2 regions of the Priestia sp. USM5 genome follow, and region 1 is predicted to be linked to the other one. Evidence: a T-box and tRNA genes for the amino acid it is inferred to sense, from the RefSeq annotation. Region 1 holds a T-box; the other holds one or more tRNA genes.
The links. A T-box is a leader RNA that pairs with one kind of tRNA and senses whether it is charged. The one in region 1 lies ahead of leuS (leucine--tRNA ligase), so its partner is inferred to be a tRNA-Leu.
Positions count from the first base shown of each region.

Region 2: it has a tRNA-Leu gene. The T-box ahead of leuS (leucine--tRNA ligase) is inferred to sense a tRNA for this amino acid. The anticodon was not compared.

Region 1 covers NZ_JBSGKN010000001.1:49,137-58,015, forward strand. The annotation lists gene ACWATA_RS00305 (GntP family permease) at 1-1,164, shown strand, start outside; T-box leader at 1,576-1,794, shown strand; gene leuS (leucine--tRNA ligase) at 1,859-4,273, shown strand; gene ACWATA_RS00315 (rhodanese-like domain-containing protein) at 4,513-4,824, shown strand; gene ACWATA_RS00320 (sporulation protein Cse60) at 5,039-5,218, shown strand; gene ACWATA_RS00325 (BaiN/RdsA family NAD(P)/FAD-dependent oxidoreductase) at 5,223-6,494, opposite strand; gene ACWATA_RS00330 (putative polysaccharide biosynthesis protein) at 6,705-8,348, shown strand; gene ACWATA_RS00335 (pseudouridine synthase) at 8,399-8,879, shown strand, end outside.
Region 2 covers NZ_JBSGKN010000008.1:70,730-77,855, reverse strand. The annotation lists rRNA gene ACWATA_RS28725 (16S ribosomal RNA) at 1-941, shown strand, start outside; rRNA gene ACWATA_RS28720 (23S ribosomal RNA) at 1,167-4,102, shown strand; rRNA gene rrf (5S ribosomal RNA) at 4,166-4,281, shown strand; tRNA gene ACWATA_RS28710 (tRNA-Val) at 4,398-4,473, shown strand; tRNA gene ACWATA_RS28705 (tRNA-Thr) at 4,478-4,553, shown strand; tRNA gene ACWATA_RS28700 (tRNA-Tyr) at 4,562-4,645, shown strand; tRNA gene ACWATA_RS28695 (tRNA-Gln) at 4,653-4,727, shown strand; tRNA gene ACWATA_RS28690 (tRNA-Lys) at 4,732-4,807, shown strand; tRNA gene ACWATA_RS28685 (tRNA-Leu) at 4,821-4,902, shown strand; tRNA gene ACWATA_RS28680 (tRNA-Gly) at 4,922-4,996, shown strand; tRNA gene ACWATA_RS28675 (tRNA-Cys) at 5,007-5,080, shown strand; tRNA gene ACWATA_RS28670 (tRNA-Leu) at 5,093-5,181, shown strand; tRNA gene ACWATA_RS28665 (tRNA-Arg) at 5,191-5,267, shown strand; tRNA gene ACWATA_RS28660 (tRNA-Pro) at 5,272-5,348, shown strand; tRNA gene ACWATA_RS28655 (tRNA-Ala) at 5,354-5,429, shown strand; tRNA gene ACWATA_RS28650 (tRNA-Ser) at 5,440-5,532, shown strand; tRNA gene ACWATA_RS28645 (tRNA-Asp) at 5,544-5,619, shown strand; tRNA gene ACWATA_RS28640 (tRNA-Gly) at 5,631-5,704, shown strand; tRNA gene ACWATA_RS28635 (tRNA-Ile) at 5,717-5,790, shown strand; tRNA gene ACWATA_RS28630 (tRNA-Glu) at 5,833-5,904, shown strand; gene ACWATA_RS28625 (recombinase family protein) at 6,814-7,126, shown strand, end outside.

The sequences.
Region 1 (8,879 bases):
AATTTTGTTGGGAATTATATGTCTGGTTTCACAGGATTTATTGCTTCTTGGTATTTAATGTTTCTATTGGGCGCCGTTTTTGGAAAAGTGATGGAAGACAGCGGGGCCGCTGATAGTGTTTCTCGCTGGATTGTCAGTAAACTAGGAATGAAAAGAGCAGTGTTGGCGATTGTACTTGCCTGTGCGGTCTTAACATATGGAGGAGTCAGTCTGTTTGTAGTAGCATTCTCTGTCTATCCAATGGCTTTAAGCTTATTCAAACAAGCTGATTTGCCGAGGCGGTTTATCCCTGCTGCTTTAGCATTCGGTTCCGTTACGTTTACGATGACCTCGGCTGGATCGCCTGAAATCCAAAACTGGATTCCAATTGAATATTTAAAGACTAGTCCGTATGCAGGATGGGAAGTTAGTTTAGTTGTAGCGGTAGTGATGGCTGTATTCGGCTACTGGTGGTTAAAGCGCTTAATTTCAAAAGCAGTTAAAAATGGAGAGCGTTTTATATCACGCGAGAAAGATCCAGCAGTAACGGAAAATCAGTCTCTTCCTAATCCGTTATTAAGTTTGCTTCCGCTTGTGGTCGTGCTCATTATTTCTTTTGCACTTCATAAGCCGCTTCAGCAATCTGCGTTGATTGTCGCACTTTTAAGCGGTATCATTGTCACATACATTGTGAACCGAAAACACTTTAAAGGATTTTGGAATGCAGCATCAGAAGGGACGCTTGGAGCGTTAATTGCAATTGGGAATACAGCTGCTGTCGTAGGTTTTGGAGGGGTTGCTAAGGCTGTTCCCGCGTTTGGAGTGGCTGTAGATGCCATGACGCATATTCCAGGCAGTCCGTTGATAGGGGGAGCTATTGCGGTGAGTGTTATCGCGGGGATGACAGGTTCGGCTTCAGGAGGTCAGGCGATTGCTTTGCCAATTTTAGCCCCTCACTATCTAGATGCTGGTGTAAATCCAGAAGCTCTCCATCGTGTAGTAGCTATATCTTCTGGCGTATTAGATTCCTTGCCTCATAATGGTTATGTCGTCACCACAATTAATTCTATTTGTGGAGAAACTCATAAAGATGCGTATGGATCAGTTGCAGCGATGACGGTAATTGTTCCGCTTGTTGGTCTCGTACTTGCGATTATCCTGTTTTCTTTTGGATTTGGTATTTAATAATAGCTGTTAAAGAAAGTAGAGGCGGGGACAAAAGTATTTTAGCTGAAGGAAGATCCGAACGATAAATCGTTCGGATCTTTTCATTATTATGGTGAACTCGGCTTTTATGTGTTTAGTTGCTTTAAGCTGTTGATTGGAGCGCAAGATGAAGCCTTGCACGGAAATGAACAGTTTTGTAGCAAGGAGTCCAGATATCCTATTTATTCAGCTTTAGATAGGATTAACTTAATTATGTCTAAATCTCTTTGTTTGGCGTTGTATGTATGTTTTTGGGAGAAGTTGTTCATATATAAGAATGAAAGAGGGGATTTAGCAACAAAGCAGTGAGGCAGTGTAGAAACTTTTACAAAATCCGTTGAACAACTTGCAGTTTGCGAACATATTATTTACAATACAAGGTAGTATGATGTAAAAACTATGATAAGGAATAGTAGTGAACGAAGCGAGCTAAGAGAGCTGACGGGTGGTGCGAGTCAGCAAACGGGCGTTCATGAACTCACCTTGGAGTTGTAAATGTGAAGTAAAGTAACATTTACCGTCTATCCGCGTTAAGGAAAATGAGTGAGTACATAATTGTGCTAATTTGGGTGGTACCGCGGGAAGTTTATTCAACCTCTCGTCCCTTTGTTTGAGGGATGAGGGGTTTTTTAGTTTAATTAAATACAGCTGGAGCGTACAAGGAGGATTATGTATGGCTTTTAATCATGAAAAGATCGAACAAAAATGGCAAAAAGTTTGGGAAGAAAATAAAACATTTAGAACAACAGAAGATGAAGGAAAGCGTAAGTTTTACGCATTAGATATGTTCCCTTATCCATCTGGGGCGGGTTTACACGTTGGGCATCCAGAAGGTTATACAGCAACGGACATTTTATCTCGTATGAAGCGTATGCAAGGATACAATGTACTTCATCCAATGGGATGGGATGCATTCGGACTACCTGCTGAGCAGTATGCATTAGATACAGGAAACGATCCGGCTGAGTTCACTGAACTTAACATTAATAATTTCCGTCGTCAAATCAAATCGTTAGGTTTCTCTTACGATTGGGAGCGTGAAATTAATACAACTGATCCTAACTACTACAAATGGACGCAGTGGATTTTCTTACAGTTATATAAAAAAGGCTTAGCTTATGTGGATGAAGTAGCTGTTAACTGGTGTCCTGCGTTGGGAACAGTACTTGCAAACGAAGAAGTTATAGATGGCAAAAGTGAGCGCGGTGGGCATCCGGTTGAGCGTCGTCCAATGAAGCAGTGGATGCTTAAAATCACAGCTTATGCAGATCGTTTACTAGAAGATTTAGATGATCTTGATTGGCCAGAAAGTATTAAAGAAATGCAGCGAAACTGGATTGGCCGCTCTGAAGGAGCTCACGTTCACTTCACAATTGATGGATATGACGAAACATTTACTGTGTTCACAACGCGTCCTGATACGCTGTTTGGGGCAACGTATGCCGTTTTAGCACCTGAACATCCGTTTGTGGATAAAATTACGACAGCCGAACAAAAAGAAGCGGTAGAAGCGTATTTAGATCAAATTAAAAGCAAAAGCGATTTAGAGCGTACAGACTTAGCTAAAGACAAAACGGGCGTATTCACAGGTGCTTATGCAATTAACCCTGTAAACGGTGAGAGAATGCCAATTTGGATTGCTGACTATGTTCTAATGAGCTATGGTACAGGTGCAATTATGGCTGTTCCTGCTCATGATGAGCGTGATTATGAGTTTGCTGTTAAATTTGAACTGCCGATTAAAGAAGTAGTAGCGGGTGGAGACGTTTCAAAAGAAGCTTATACAGGCGACGGCGAGCACGTTAATTCAGACTTCTTAAATGGTCTAGACAAAGAAGAAGCAATTTCAAATATGATTCAGTGGCTTCAAGCAAATGAAAAAGGTGAAAAACAAGTAACATACCGTCTGCGTGACTGGTTATTCAGCCGTCAGCGCTACTGGGGTGAACCGATTCCTGTTATTCACTGGGAAGATGGCACAACAACTGCAGTTCCTGAAGATCAGCTTCCGCTTGTTTTACCAAAAACAACTGAAATCAAGCCGTCAGGTACAGGTGAATCTCCATTAGCAAACATTGATGACTGGGTGAACGTTGTAGATCCGGAAACGGGCAAAAAAGGGCGCCGCGAAACAAATACAATGCCTCAATGGGCAGGCAGCTGCTGGTATTACTTACGCTACATTGATCCAACGAACAGCAAAGCATTAGCAGATGCAGACAAATTAAAAGAATGGTTGCCGGTTGATATTTATATCGGTGGAGCTGAACACGCTGTTCTTCATCTATTGTATGCTCGTTTCTGGCATAAATTTTTATATGATATCGGCGTAGTTCCAACAAAAGAGCCGTTCCAAAAACTGTTTAACCAAGGTATGATTCTTGGAGAAAACAATGAAAAAATGAGTAAGTCAAAAGGTAACGTTGTAAACCCAGACGAAATCGTAGAAAGCCACGGTGCAGATACGCTTCGCCTTTACGAAATGTTTATGGGACCGTTAGATGCATCCATTGCTTGGTCAACAAAAGGGCTTGATGGTGCACGCCGTTTCTTAGATCGTGTATGGCGTTTACTTATCGAGGATAATGGTGAATTAAGCAGCAAGGTTCAAGAAAGCAATGATACTACACTTGAACGCGTATATCACCAAACGGTGAAAAAAGTAACGGAAGATTACGAAGGTCTTCGTTTTAATACAGGTATCTCTCAACTTATGGTATTCATCAACGACGCATACAAAGTTGATGTGCTGCCAAAGCAATACGTAGAAGGATTTGTGAAGCTATTAGCACCAATTTGTCCTCATACAACTGAGGAATTATGGAGCAAACTAGGCCACGAAGATACGATTTCATATGAAGCTTGGCCTGCGTTTGATGAAGCGAAACTTGTAGATGATGAAGTGGAAATTGTCGTTCAAATTAACGGTAAAGTACGTGCAAAATTAAACGTACCTGCTGAGGCATCTCGTGAAGAGCTTCAAGATATTGCAATGGCTAATGAAGATGTTCAAGAGTTCATTGAAGGTAAGACAGTACGCAAAGTGATTGCTGTGCCTGGTAAATTAGTAAACATCGTAGCTAATTAAGTATTGATGTAGAACAGCCCCCCTGACTAAAGAGCAGTCAGGGGGGCTGTTCTAGACCTAAGCGTCTGATGTCCCCCTTTCGGGGTTGACATCAGGCCCTTAGTTAAACCTTTAACTACGATTGGAAAAGCTTAGGTAGGCTGCTGCTTAAGCTTTTCTTATTTAGTGGCATAAAAGTATTTGAATTTGCTACAATAGCGATAGCAAGCTGAATGAAAGAATAGAGAGGAATGACGAAGATGGAAGAAGTAAAAGTGATTACGCCTGAAGAGCTTCAAAAACGCGTTGAAAATGGAGAAGAGCTTCATTTAGTTGATGTTCGCGAAGATGAGGAAGTAGCAGAAGGAATGATTCCAACTGCTAAACACATTCGTATGAATGATATTCCAACTAATGTGGATTATTTCGATAAAGAAAAAGAATATATTTTCATTTGCCGTTCTGGACGCCGCAGTGAAAACGTATGTTACTACCTTCAAGAACAAGGTTATAAAGTAACAAATATGGTTGGCGGTATGTTAGAGTGGGAAGGAAAAACGGTTAATAAATAAGAAAAAGCGCCTTTGACAGGCGCTTTTTTCTTTTGGAATGAAACTTCTACCATTCGACTAAAATGATAGTAGCAAAACAAATGATGACTAAATCTATAAAAGTCTTCATAAAAATAGAGGTAGGAAGAAGTTGAAAATCAGTACGAAAGCCATCATTGAGAGAAGCAGTCCATTCTGATTGAAACAAATTTGATAGGACAAGGTGGTAGAAGCTATGATACAGGTGAAAATGTTTGATAAAGAGCATGAAAAAGATTTAGAGTTTGCGGTGAACCGATTTTTACGCAAATTAGAAGATGAAGACGTCGTGGATATTAAGTACCAAGTCACAGTGGATGTTGATCGTGATGAGCAGGTGTACTGTTTTTCAGCCATGGTTATGTATAAAGCCTAGCATATTATGCTAGGCTTGTTGCAAATTCTCCTGCATTACTGCCAGCCAAACGGCCTGTTACAAGGGCAGAAGTAATATTGTATCCTCCAGTATATCCGTGGATATCAAGAATTTCCCCGCAGAAGTAAAGGCCTTGCATAAATTTAGAAGACATTTCTTTTGGGTGAATTTCTTTAACGGATACTCCGCCTCCTGTGACGAATGCTTTCTCTAAAGAAAGTGTGCCGTTTACAGCAAATTCAAATCGTTTGCACATTCTCGAGAATTCTCTCAGTTTTTCATGCTGAAGCTGTCCCGCTAGCGCTTGGCTATCAATGTCTGCTTGCTCGAGTAAAAATAATAGATAGCGTTCAGATACAAAACCTTTTAAAACATTTTTAATCACTTTTTTCGGCTCTTCTTTTGTTGTTTTGACTAATTGTTGAAAAATCTCTTCTTCGTTTTGGCTAGGAAATAAATCAAGAGACATTTGAACAGTGTTGCTTTTTTGTTTCTTTAACTCTTTAACAACATATTGGCTGCAGCGAAGAGCGGCAGGGCCAGAGATGCCAAAGTGAGTGAAAATCATATCCATCTGATGAGTGATGACAGGTTTGCCTTTTTTATTAAGTACGCTTAGTCCTACGTTGCGAAGCGATAGACCTTGAAGCGTTTTTGTTTTAATAAAGTGTTCGCTAGATGTAATAGGAACTTCTGTTGGGTAAAGTTCAGTAATTTTATGACCTGCATCTTTTGCCCATTGATAACCGTCTCCTGTCGAACCCGTATGAGGCACTGATTTTCCGCCTACTGCAATCACAACGCTTTTCGTTTGGATTGCTTCTCCGTTTTGAAGCACAACTTCTTTCACGGTGTTGTTTTCATAGTTTACGCGTTTAACGGCTGTGTTTGTGCGAATTGTTACACGAAGACGGTGAAGTTCACTAATTAATGCATCAACAACAGATTGTGCTTTATTGCTAACCGGAAACATACGCCCGTGATCTTCTTCTTTTAATTTAATTCCAAGGCCTTCAAAATAGGAGATGATATCTTCGTTATTAAAAACAGAAAACGCACTGTATAAAAAGCGTCCGTTTCCTGGAATGTGTTTAATAAGTTCATCAATCGGAAGGCGGTTTGTTACATTACAGCGGCCCCCTCCAGAAATGGCAAGCTTTCGTCCAAGTTTATTGCCTTTATCAATTAATAATACGTTTGCACCTGACTCACCAGCTGCAATCGATGCCATCAAACCAGAAGGTCCTCCTCCGATTACGACTACATCATATATCATACTTTCACCAACCTGTCTATTCTTAAAAAATTTTAGTTTGTTCACTGACAAATCTCTCAACATTGGATAAAATGGGCTATAGTCTTTGTTTTTTAGCTTGTTGACGAGTGTGAGTGAGTATAAGACCTTTCTTAGTGTATACTCTCACTTGCTTCTTTTCAATTCTATCATTATTATCAGTATGTAACATTAAGTATCGGAGGCAAACGTATGTCTGATTCAAAATTGTTAAGAGGGACCTTTGTGCTAACGCTTGGCACTTATGTATCCCGAATTCTGGGAATGATTTATTTATTTCCATTTGCGATCCTTGTTGGAACCGTAGGGGGAGCACTGTTTGGTTATGGATATAACCAATATGCTATTTATTTAAGTATTGCTACAGCCGGTATGCCAATGGCCGTATCGAAATTTGTATCAAAATATAATGCACTCGGTGATTATTATACGAGTAGAAGAATGTATCGGGCCGGCATGAAATTAATGCTTGTCACAGGAATACTTGCATTTTTACTTTTATATTCGTTAGCGCCTGTTATGTCTAGAATTACACTTGGAGGTTCTGATTTAAATAACTCCTTAGAAGATGTAGTAATGGTTATGCGAATGGTTAGTGTTGCGTTAATTGTAGTACCGATGATGAGTTTAATGCGAGGATTTTTCCAAGGTCACCAGTCTATGGGACCCACAGCTGTTTCACAAGTAGTTGAACAACTTGTGCGGGTTGTCTTTTTATTAGCATCCACTTATATCGTCATCAAAGTCGTACATGGGAGTCTTGCGCTAGCCGTTGGATTTGCTACAATGGGTGCTTTTGTAGGAGCTCTTGCTGGACTTGCCGTATTAATTTGGTACTGGAAAAAACGAAAGCCTCATCTCGATAAAATGGTGAACGAGCAGACGGTAACGCCTACGCGTATTTCTACCGTATCCATTTTTAAAGAGCTGCTTACGTATTCATTGCCCTATGTATTTGTCAGCTTAGCTATTCCGCTTTATCAGTATGTGGATCAATTCACATTTAACCGTGCGATGGTAGCGGCTGGACAAAAAGAAATAGCGGAGTCCATGAACGGAATTGTTCAGTCTTATGTTCCAAAGCTTGTGATGATTCCTGTTTCATTAGCTACTGCATTCGGTTTGACTCTTGTACCAACGATTACACGTTCATTTGTGAATAAAGATTATAATGTATTGCAAAAGCAAATTGATCAAACATATCAAACGATTATGTTTCTTGTGCTGCCAGCATCTGTAGGGTTAATGGCTTTAGCTGGTCCAGCATATACGTTTTTCTTTGGAACAGATGCATCGGATGCGGGTGGAAATGTCTTGCTTTATTATGCACCCGTAGCTTTATTGTTCTCGTTTTTCACGGTTAATGGAGCTATTTTACAAGGGATCAACAAACAAAAATATGCTGTTTTAAGTCTATTATTTGGATTGATTGTGAAAATTGTCGTGAACGTGCCATTTATTCTTATGTTCCACGAGATCGGTTCAGTTTTAGCGACAGCACTAGGCTATATCGTATCTCTTGTTTATATGTTTGCGCTTATTCAAAAACACGCAAAATATAACTACAGTGAGTTTATAAAACGCTCTGTGCTCATTCTCATTTTTGTTGCGATTATGGGAATCAGCGTAAAAATTGTTTCAGTAGTAATTGGTCTGTTTACAACCCCAGGACGATTCTCTGCCACGGTTATTACGATTATAGGAGCAGCAGTAGGCGGCCTTATTTACTTTATTATTACCTATCGTTCAAGCCTGCTTGAAAAAGTAATGGGAGCGAGGGTAACAGGTGCAATTGAACGAAAGATACTGCGCCGAAATAAACAGCGCAGTGCATAAGAAGATGACTCGTTAGAGTCATCTTCTTTTCAAAAAAAGGAGGATATTACATGCGTTTGGATAAATTGCTTTCTACCATTGGGTACGGAAGCCGAAAAGAAGTTAAAGGTCTTTTAAAGACTGGAGCTGTTAAGGTAGACGGTACAGCGGTTAAAGATGCTAAGGTACATGTTAATCCAGATGAACAAGAAATAACTGTGCATGGCGAAGCCGTTTCTTACCGAGAATTTGTTTACTTTATGCTGCATAAGCCGCAAGGTGTCATATCAGCGACGGAAGATTCTCTTCATGAAACAGTTTTGGACTTATTGGAAATTGACGATGCTGTGTATGACCCATTTCCGGTAGGGCGTTTAGACAAAGATACAGAAGGGCTCTTGCTGCTGACAAATGATGGTCAGCTTGCACATCAGCTGCTATCTCCTAAAAAGCACGTTCCTAAAACGTATTTTGCAAAAATTAATGCGCCGGTGACTGAAGAAGATGCTGAAGCATTTAGACAGGGTGTCACTCTTGATGATGGATACGTAA
Region 2 (7,126 bases), on a different contig from region 1:
GTGAAAGCCCACGGCTCAACCGTGGAGGGTCATTGGAAACTGGGGAACTTGAGTGCAGAAGAGAAAAGCGGAATTCCACGTGTAGCGGTGAAATGCGTAGAGATGTGGAGGAACACCAGTGGCGAAGGCGGCTTTTTGGTCTGTAACTGACGCTGAGGCGCGAAAGCGTGGGGAGCAAACAGGATTAGATACCCTGGTAGTCCACGCCGTAAACGATGAGTGCTAAGTGTTAGAGGGTTTCCGCCCTTTAGTGCTGCAGCTAACGCATTAAGCACTCCGCCTGGGGAGTACGGTCGCAAGACTGAAACTCAAAGGAATTGACGGGGGCCCGCACAAGCGGTGGAGCATGTGGTTTAATTCGAAGCAACGCGAAGAACCTTACCAGGTCTTGACATCCTCTGACAACTCTAGAGATAGAGCGTTCCCCTTCGGGGGACAGAGTGACAGGTGGTGCATGGTTGTCGTCAGCTCGTGTCGTGAGATGTTGGGTTAAGTCCCGCAACGAGCGCAACCCTTGATCTTAGTTGCCAGCATTTAGTTGGGCACTCTAAGGTGACTGCCGGTGACAAACCGGAGGAAGGTGGGGATGACGTCAAATCATCATGCCCCTTATGACCTGGGCTACACACGTGCTACAATGGATGGTACAAAGGGCTGCAAGACCGCGAGGTCAAGCCAATCCCATAAAACCATTCTCAGTTCGGATTGTAGGCTGCAACTCGCCTACATGAAGCTGGAATCGCTAGTAATCGCGGATCAGCATGCCGCGGTGAATACGTTCCCGGGCCTTGTACACACCGCCCGTCACACCACGAGAGTTTGTAACACCCGAAGTCGGTGGAGTAACCGTAAGGAGCTAGCCGCCTAAGGTGGGACAGATGATTGGGGTGAAGTCGTAACAAGGTAGCCGTATCGGAAGGTGCGGCTGGATCACCTCCTTTCTAAGGATTTTTACATGACGTACGTTTTGACACTTTGTTCAGTTTTGAGAGTTCAATCTCTCAATTATAGAAAGCACACTACTTTCTTCTTATCTAATAAGAAGAATTTTGGTTGCGATTGTTCTTTGAAAACTAGATAACAGTAATTGCTGAGGAAAAGTGAAACTTTTCTTTAATCAAACCAATAAATAACACAACAATATGTTGTACCATTTATTCGCTAATGGTTAAGTTAGAAAGGGCGCACGGTGAATGCCTTGGCACTAGGAGCCGATGAAGGACGGGACTAACACCGATATGCTTCGGGGAGCTGTAAGTGAGCTTTGATCCGGAGATTTCCGAATGGGGAAACCCACTGTTCGTAATGGAACAGTATCTTTATCTGAATACATAGGATATTGAAGGCAGACCCGGGGAACTGAAACATCTAAGTACCCGGAGGAAGAGAAAGCAAATGCGATTTCCTGAGTAGCGGCGAGCGAAACGGAATTAGCCCAAACCAAGAGGCTTGCCTCTTGGGGTTGTAGGACACTCTATACGGAGTTACAAAGGAACGAAGTAAATGAAGCGACCTGGAAAGGTCCGTCGAAGAAGGTAACAACCCTGTAGTTGAAACTTCGTTCCCTCTTGAGTGGATCCTGAGTACGGCGGAACACGTGAAATTCCGTCGGAAGCTGGGAGGACCATCTCCCAAGGCTAAATACTACCTAGTGACCGATAGTGAACCAGTACCGTGAGGGAAAGGTGAAAAGCACCCCGGAAGGGGAGTGAAAGAGATCCTGAAACCGTGTGCCTACAAGTAGTCAGAGCCCGTTAACGGGTGATGGCGTGCCTTTTGTAGAATGAACCGGCGAGTTACGATCCCATGCAAGGTTAAGCTGATAAGGCGGAGCCGTAGCGAAAGCGAGTCTGAATAGGGCGTTTAGTATGTGGTTGTAGACCCGAAACCAGGTGATCTACCCATGTCCAGGGTGAAGTTCAGGTAACACTGAATGGAGGCCCGAACCCACGCACGTTGAAAAGTGCGGGGATGAGGTGTGGGTAGCGGAGAAATTCCAATCGAACCTGGAGATAGCTGGTTCTCTCCGAAATAGCTTTAGGGCTAGCCTCATGTTGTGAGAGTCTTGGAGGTAGAGCACTGATTGGACTAGGGGCCCCCAACGGGTTACCGAATTCAGTCAAACTCCGAATGCCAAAGACTTATCCATGGGAGTCAGACTGCGAGTGATAAGATCCGTAGTCAAAAGGGAAACAGCCCAGACCACCAGCTAAGGTCCCCAAGTATACGTTAAGTGGAAAAGGATGTGGAGTTGCTTAGACAACCAGGATGTTGGCTTAGAAGCAGCCACCATTTAAAGAGTGCGTAATAGCTCACTGGTCGAGTGACTCTGCGCCGAAAATGTACCGGGGCTAAACGTATCACCGAAGCTGTGGATTGACATCTTTGATGTCAGTGGTAGGAGAGCGTTCTAAGTGCAGCGAAGTCAGACCGTAAGGACTGGTGGAGCGCTTAGAAGTGAGAATGCCGGTATGAGTAGCGAAAGACAAGTGAGAATCTTGTCCACCGAATGCCTAAGGTTTCCTGAGGAAGGCTCGTCCGCTCAGGGTTAGTCGGGACCTAAGCCGAGGCTGAAAAGCGTAGGCGATGGCCAACAGGTTGATATTCCTGTACCACCTCCCCGCCGTTTGAGTAATGGGGGGACGCAGTAGGATAGGGTAAGCGCGCTGCTGGATATGCGCGTTCAAGCAGTTAGGCTGATGAGTAGGCAAATCCGCTCATCATAAAGGCTGAGCTGTGATGACGAGGGAATTATAGTACCGAAGTTCCTGATTCCACACTGCCAAGAAAAGCCTCTAGCGAGGCGGGAGGTGCCCGTACCGCAAACCGACACAGGTAGGCGAGGAGAGAATCCTAAGGTGATCGAGAGAACTCTCGTTAAGGAACTCGGCAAAATGACCCCGTAACTTCGGGAGAAGGGGTGCTCTGGTAGGGTGTATAGCCCGAGAGAGCCGCAGTGAATAGGCCCAGGCGACTGTTTAGCAAAAACACAGGTCTCTGCGAAGCCGCAAGGCGAAGTATAGGGGCTGACGCCTGCCCGGTGCTGGAAGGTTAAGAGGAGGGGTTATCCTTTGGGAGAAGCTCTGAATCGAAGCCCCAGTAAACGGCGGCCGTAACTATAACGGTCCTAAGGTAGCGAAATTCCTTGTCGGGTAAGTTCCGACCCGCACGAAAGGCGTAACGATCTGGGCACTGTCTCAACGAGAGACTCGGTGAAATTATAGTACCTGTGAAGATGCAGGTTACCCGCGACAGGACGGAAAGACCCCGTGGAGCTTTACTGTAGCCTGATATTGAATTTTGGTACAGCTTGTACAGGATAGGTAGGAGCCTGAGAAGCCGGAGCGCTAGCTTCGGTGGAGGCGTCGGTGGGATACTACCCTGGCTGTATTGAAATTCTAACCCGCGGCCCTGATCGGGCCGGGAGACAGTGTCAGGTGGGCAGTTTGACTGGGGCGGTCGCCTCCTAAAATGTAACGGAGGCGCCCAAAGGTTCCCTCAGAATGGTTGGAAATCATTCGTAGAGTGTAAAGGCACAAGGGAGCTTGACTGCGAGACCTACAAGTCGAGCAGGGACGAAAGTCGGGCTTAGTGATCCGGTGGTTCCGCATGGAAGGGCCATCGCTCAACGGATAAAAGCTACCCCGGGGATAACAGGCTTATCTCCCCCAAGAGTCCACATCGACGGGGAGGTTTGGCACCTCGATGTCGGCTCATCGCATCCTGGGGCTGTAGTCGGTCCCAAGGGTTGGGCTGTTCGCCCATTAAAGCGGTACGCGAGCTGGGTTCAGAACGTCGTGAGACAGTTCGGTCCCTATCCGTCGTGGGCGTAGGAAATTTGAGAGGAGCTGTCCTTAGTACGAGAGGACCGGGATGGACACACCGCTGGTGTACCAGTTGTCTTGCCAAAGGCATCGCTGGGTAGCTATGTGTGGACGGGATAAGTGCTGAAAGCATCTAAGCATGAAGCCCCCCTCAAGATGAGATTTCCCATAGCGCAAGCTAGTAAGATCCCTGAAAGATGATCAGGTTGATAGGTCAGAGGTGGAAGCGTGGCGACATGTGTAGCTGACTGATACTAATCGATCGAGGACTTAACCAAAATTTTAAAAGCGTAAGCTTTACTCAGCCAACTGTTATCTAGTTTTGAGAGAGCAATCTCTTGTCTGGTGGCGATAGCGAAGAGGTCACACCCGTTCCCATACCGAACACGGAAGTTAAGCTCTTTAGCGCCAATGGTAGTTGGGACTTTGTCCCTGTGAGAGTAGGACGTTGCCAGGCAATAAATAAGACCCCTTATGAGTCTCTTGTAAAAGAGCATAGGGGTTTTTTATTTGAAATATTCTATCATAAGTAATGAAAATAACGCTTATTAACGCGCTTATATAGATTTTTTTGGAGGATTAGCTCAGCTGGGAGAGCACCTGCCTTACAAGCAGGGGGTCGGCGGTTCGATCCCGTCATCCTCCACCACCGTGCCGGTGTAGCTCAACTGGTAGAGCAACTGACTTGTAATCAGTAGGTTGGGGGTTCAAGTCCTCTTGCCGGCACCATTTATATCGGAGGGGTAGCGAAGTGGCTAAACGCGGCGGACTGTAAATCCGCTCCTTCGGGTTCGGCAGTTCGAATCTGCCCCCCTCCACCATCTTTATTGGGCTATCGCCAAGCGGTAAGGCAACGGATTTTGATTCCGTCATGCGTTGGTTCGAATCCAGCTAGCCCAGCCATAGAGAGCCATTAGCTCAGTTGGTAGAGCATCTGACTTTTAATCAGAGGGTCGAAGGTTCGAGTCCTTCATGGCTCACCAGTTATATTTACACGCGGGTGTGGCGGAATTGGCAGACGCGCTAGACTTAGGATCTAGTGTCTTATGACGTGGGGGTTCAAGTCCCTTCACCCGCATCTTAATTTAGATAAATGCGCGGAAGTAGTTCAGTGGTAGAACACCACCTTGCCAAGGTGGGGGTCGCGAGTTCGAACCTCGTCTTCCGCTCCATATATATATTGGCGGCATAGCCAAGTGGTAAGGCCAAGGTCTGCAAAACCTTTATCACCGGTTCAAATCCGGTTGCCGCCTCCACGTATAAGTCCTGCCGGGGTGGTGGAATTGGCAGACACACAGGACTTAAAATCCTGCGGTAGGTGACTACCGTGCCGGTTCAAGTCCGGCCCTCGGCACCATTTTAATAAGCGCCCGTAGCTCAATTGGATAGAGCGTTTGACTACGGATCAAAAGGTTAGGGGTTCGACTCCTCTCGGGCGCGCCATAAACGGGAAGTAGCTCAGCTTGGTAGAGCACTTGGTTTGGGACCAAGGGGTCGCAGGTTCGAATCCTGTCTTCCCGACCATTTATGGGGCCTTAGCTCAGCTGGGAGAGCGCCTGCCTTGCACGCAGGAGGTCAGCGGTTCGATCCCGCTAGGCTCCACCATACAGTACACGGAGGAATACCCAAGTCCGGCTGAAGGGATCGGTCTTGAAAACCGACAGGGGTGTTAAAGCCCGCGGGGGTTCGAATCCCTCTTCCTCCGCCATTTTCTATTTTGGTCCCGTGGTGTAGCGGTTAACATGCCTGCCTGTCACGCAGGAGATCGCGGGTTCGATTCCCGTCGGGACCGCCACTTTAAAATATGCGGGTGTAGTTTAGTGGTAAAACCTCAGCCTTCCAAGCTGATGTCGTGAGTTCGATTCTCATCACCCGCTCCAAATCCAAGTAAAGGGCCTATAGCTCAGCTGGTTAGAGCGCACGCCTGATAAGCGTGAGGTCGGTGGTTCGAGTCCACTTAGGCCCATCATGTTTTATAGTAATTGAATTTAACTTATAAATTGATACTGGCCCGTTGGTCAAGCGGTTAAGACACCGCCCTTTCACGGCGGTAACACGGGTTCGAATCCCGTACGGGTCATCAAAAAAGCAGTTTGCATTTGCAAACTGCTTTTTTATTTCTATTAAATAAAATTAGGAGGAGATTGAATAAGAAAAGCGAAATAAGCTGTGGTAGCTTCTGCCGTAGGTTTAGTTATTTAGTTAGCGACTCCATTAGCTCTACCGAATTTAGGAGGTTCTTCTGGATCAGCAGAAGCTGCTGATGTTGAAGGAGACGTAACGGAAAAAGCGTTCTTTGAATCTGCTCAATAGTACAATGTGATGGTACTGGGTCTTTAGAGGATGATTCGAACAAACAGGTGATGACCAAAAAACGGTCAACTTTCATAGACCTTAACCGAATGGACTCTTCTGTAACGAGAAACAATGTTTAAAGATCTCCACCATTTTATGTATTAATAACTTAAAATCTTAAATAAAATATTCTCCTTAATATAAATGCCTTTATAAAAGTTGTGCTAATCTCTTTTCTTAATTGCTGAAAATTTGTATCTAATCCCCCCATTGTGTGTAAAACAAAAGTTAAATTCCTTACAGAGCGTTTCTCTGCACGTTAAAGACATATAATTTAATGTTTTTTATTAATAAATGCTGTAATTAAATAATCTCTGCATAAATTTAGACCTTTCTTCTTATCACATTAATTTAATAGGGGATATAATATCAATTTCCTATGTATTGTTCATGACATAGTTATTTGGCTAATGTTTAAATCACTAAGGAAATACTTCTATACATTTAATAAATATATAAAAGGAAAGTTCGTAAAAGTATACTTTTACGAACTTTCCTTTTATATAAGAAATCTACTGTTTTTATCGTTCGTTTAAGTAAGAAAAGTAATTACGAACGTTCTCTTTATCTAATACACTTTTACGAACGTTTTTGGTAGAATAAAAAGAAGATAGACACAAAAGGGAGTATAAAAATGGAAAATAGAAAATTTGGATATATCCGTGTAAGCAGCCGAGATCAAAATGAAGGACGACAACTTCAGTCCATGGAAGAAGTGGGCATTTCTCCTCGAGATATTTTCATGGATAAACAAAGTGGAAAAAATTTCAATCGAGAACAGTACCAATTACTAAAACGAATGATTCGTAAAGGAGATATTCTTTACATTCATTCACTAGATCGTTTTGGTCGTAACAAAGAAGAAATTTTACAAGAGTGGAATGCTATTACGAAAGAAATTGAGGCAGACATTGTTGTCTTGGATATGCCTTTGCTGGATACGACTC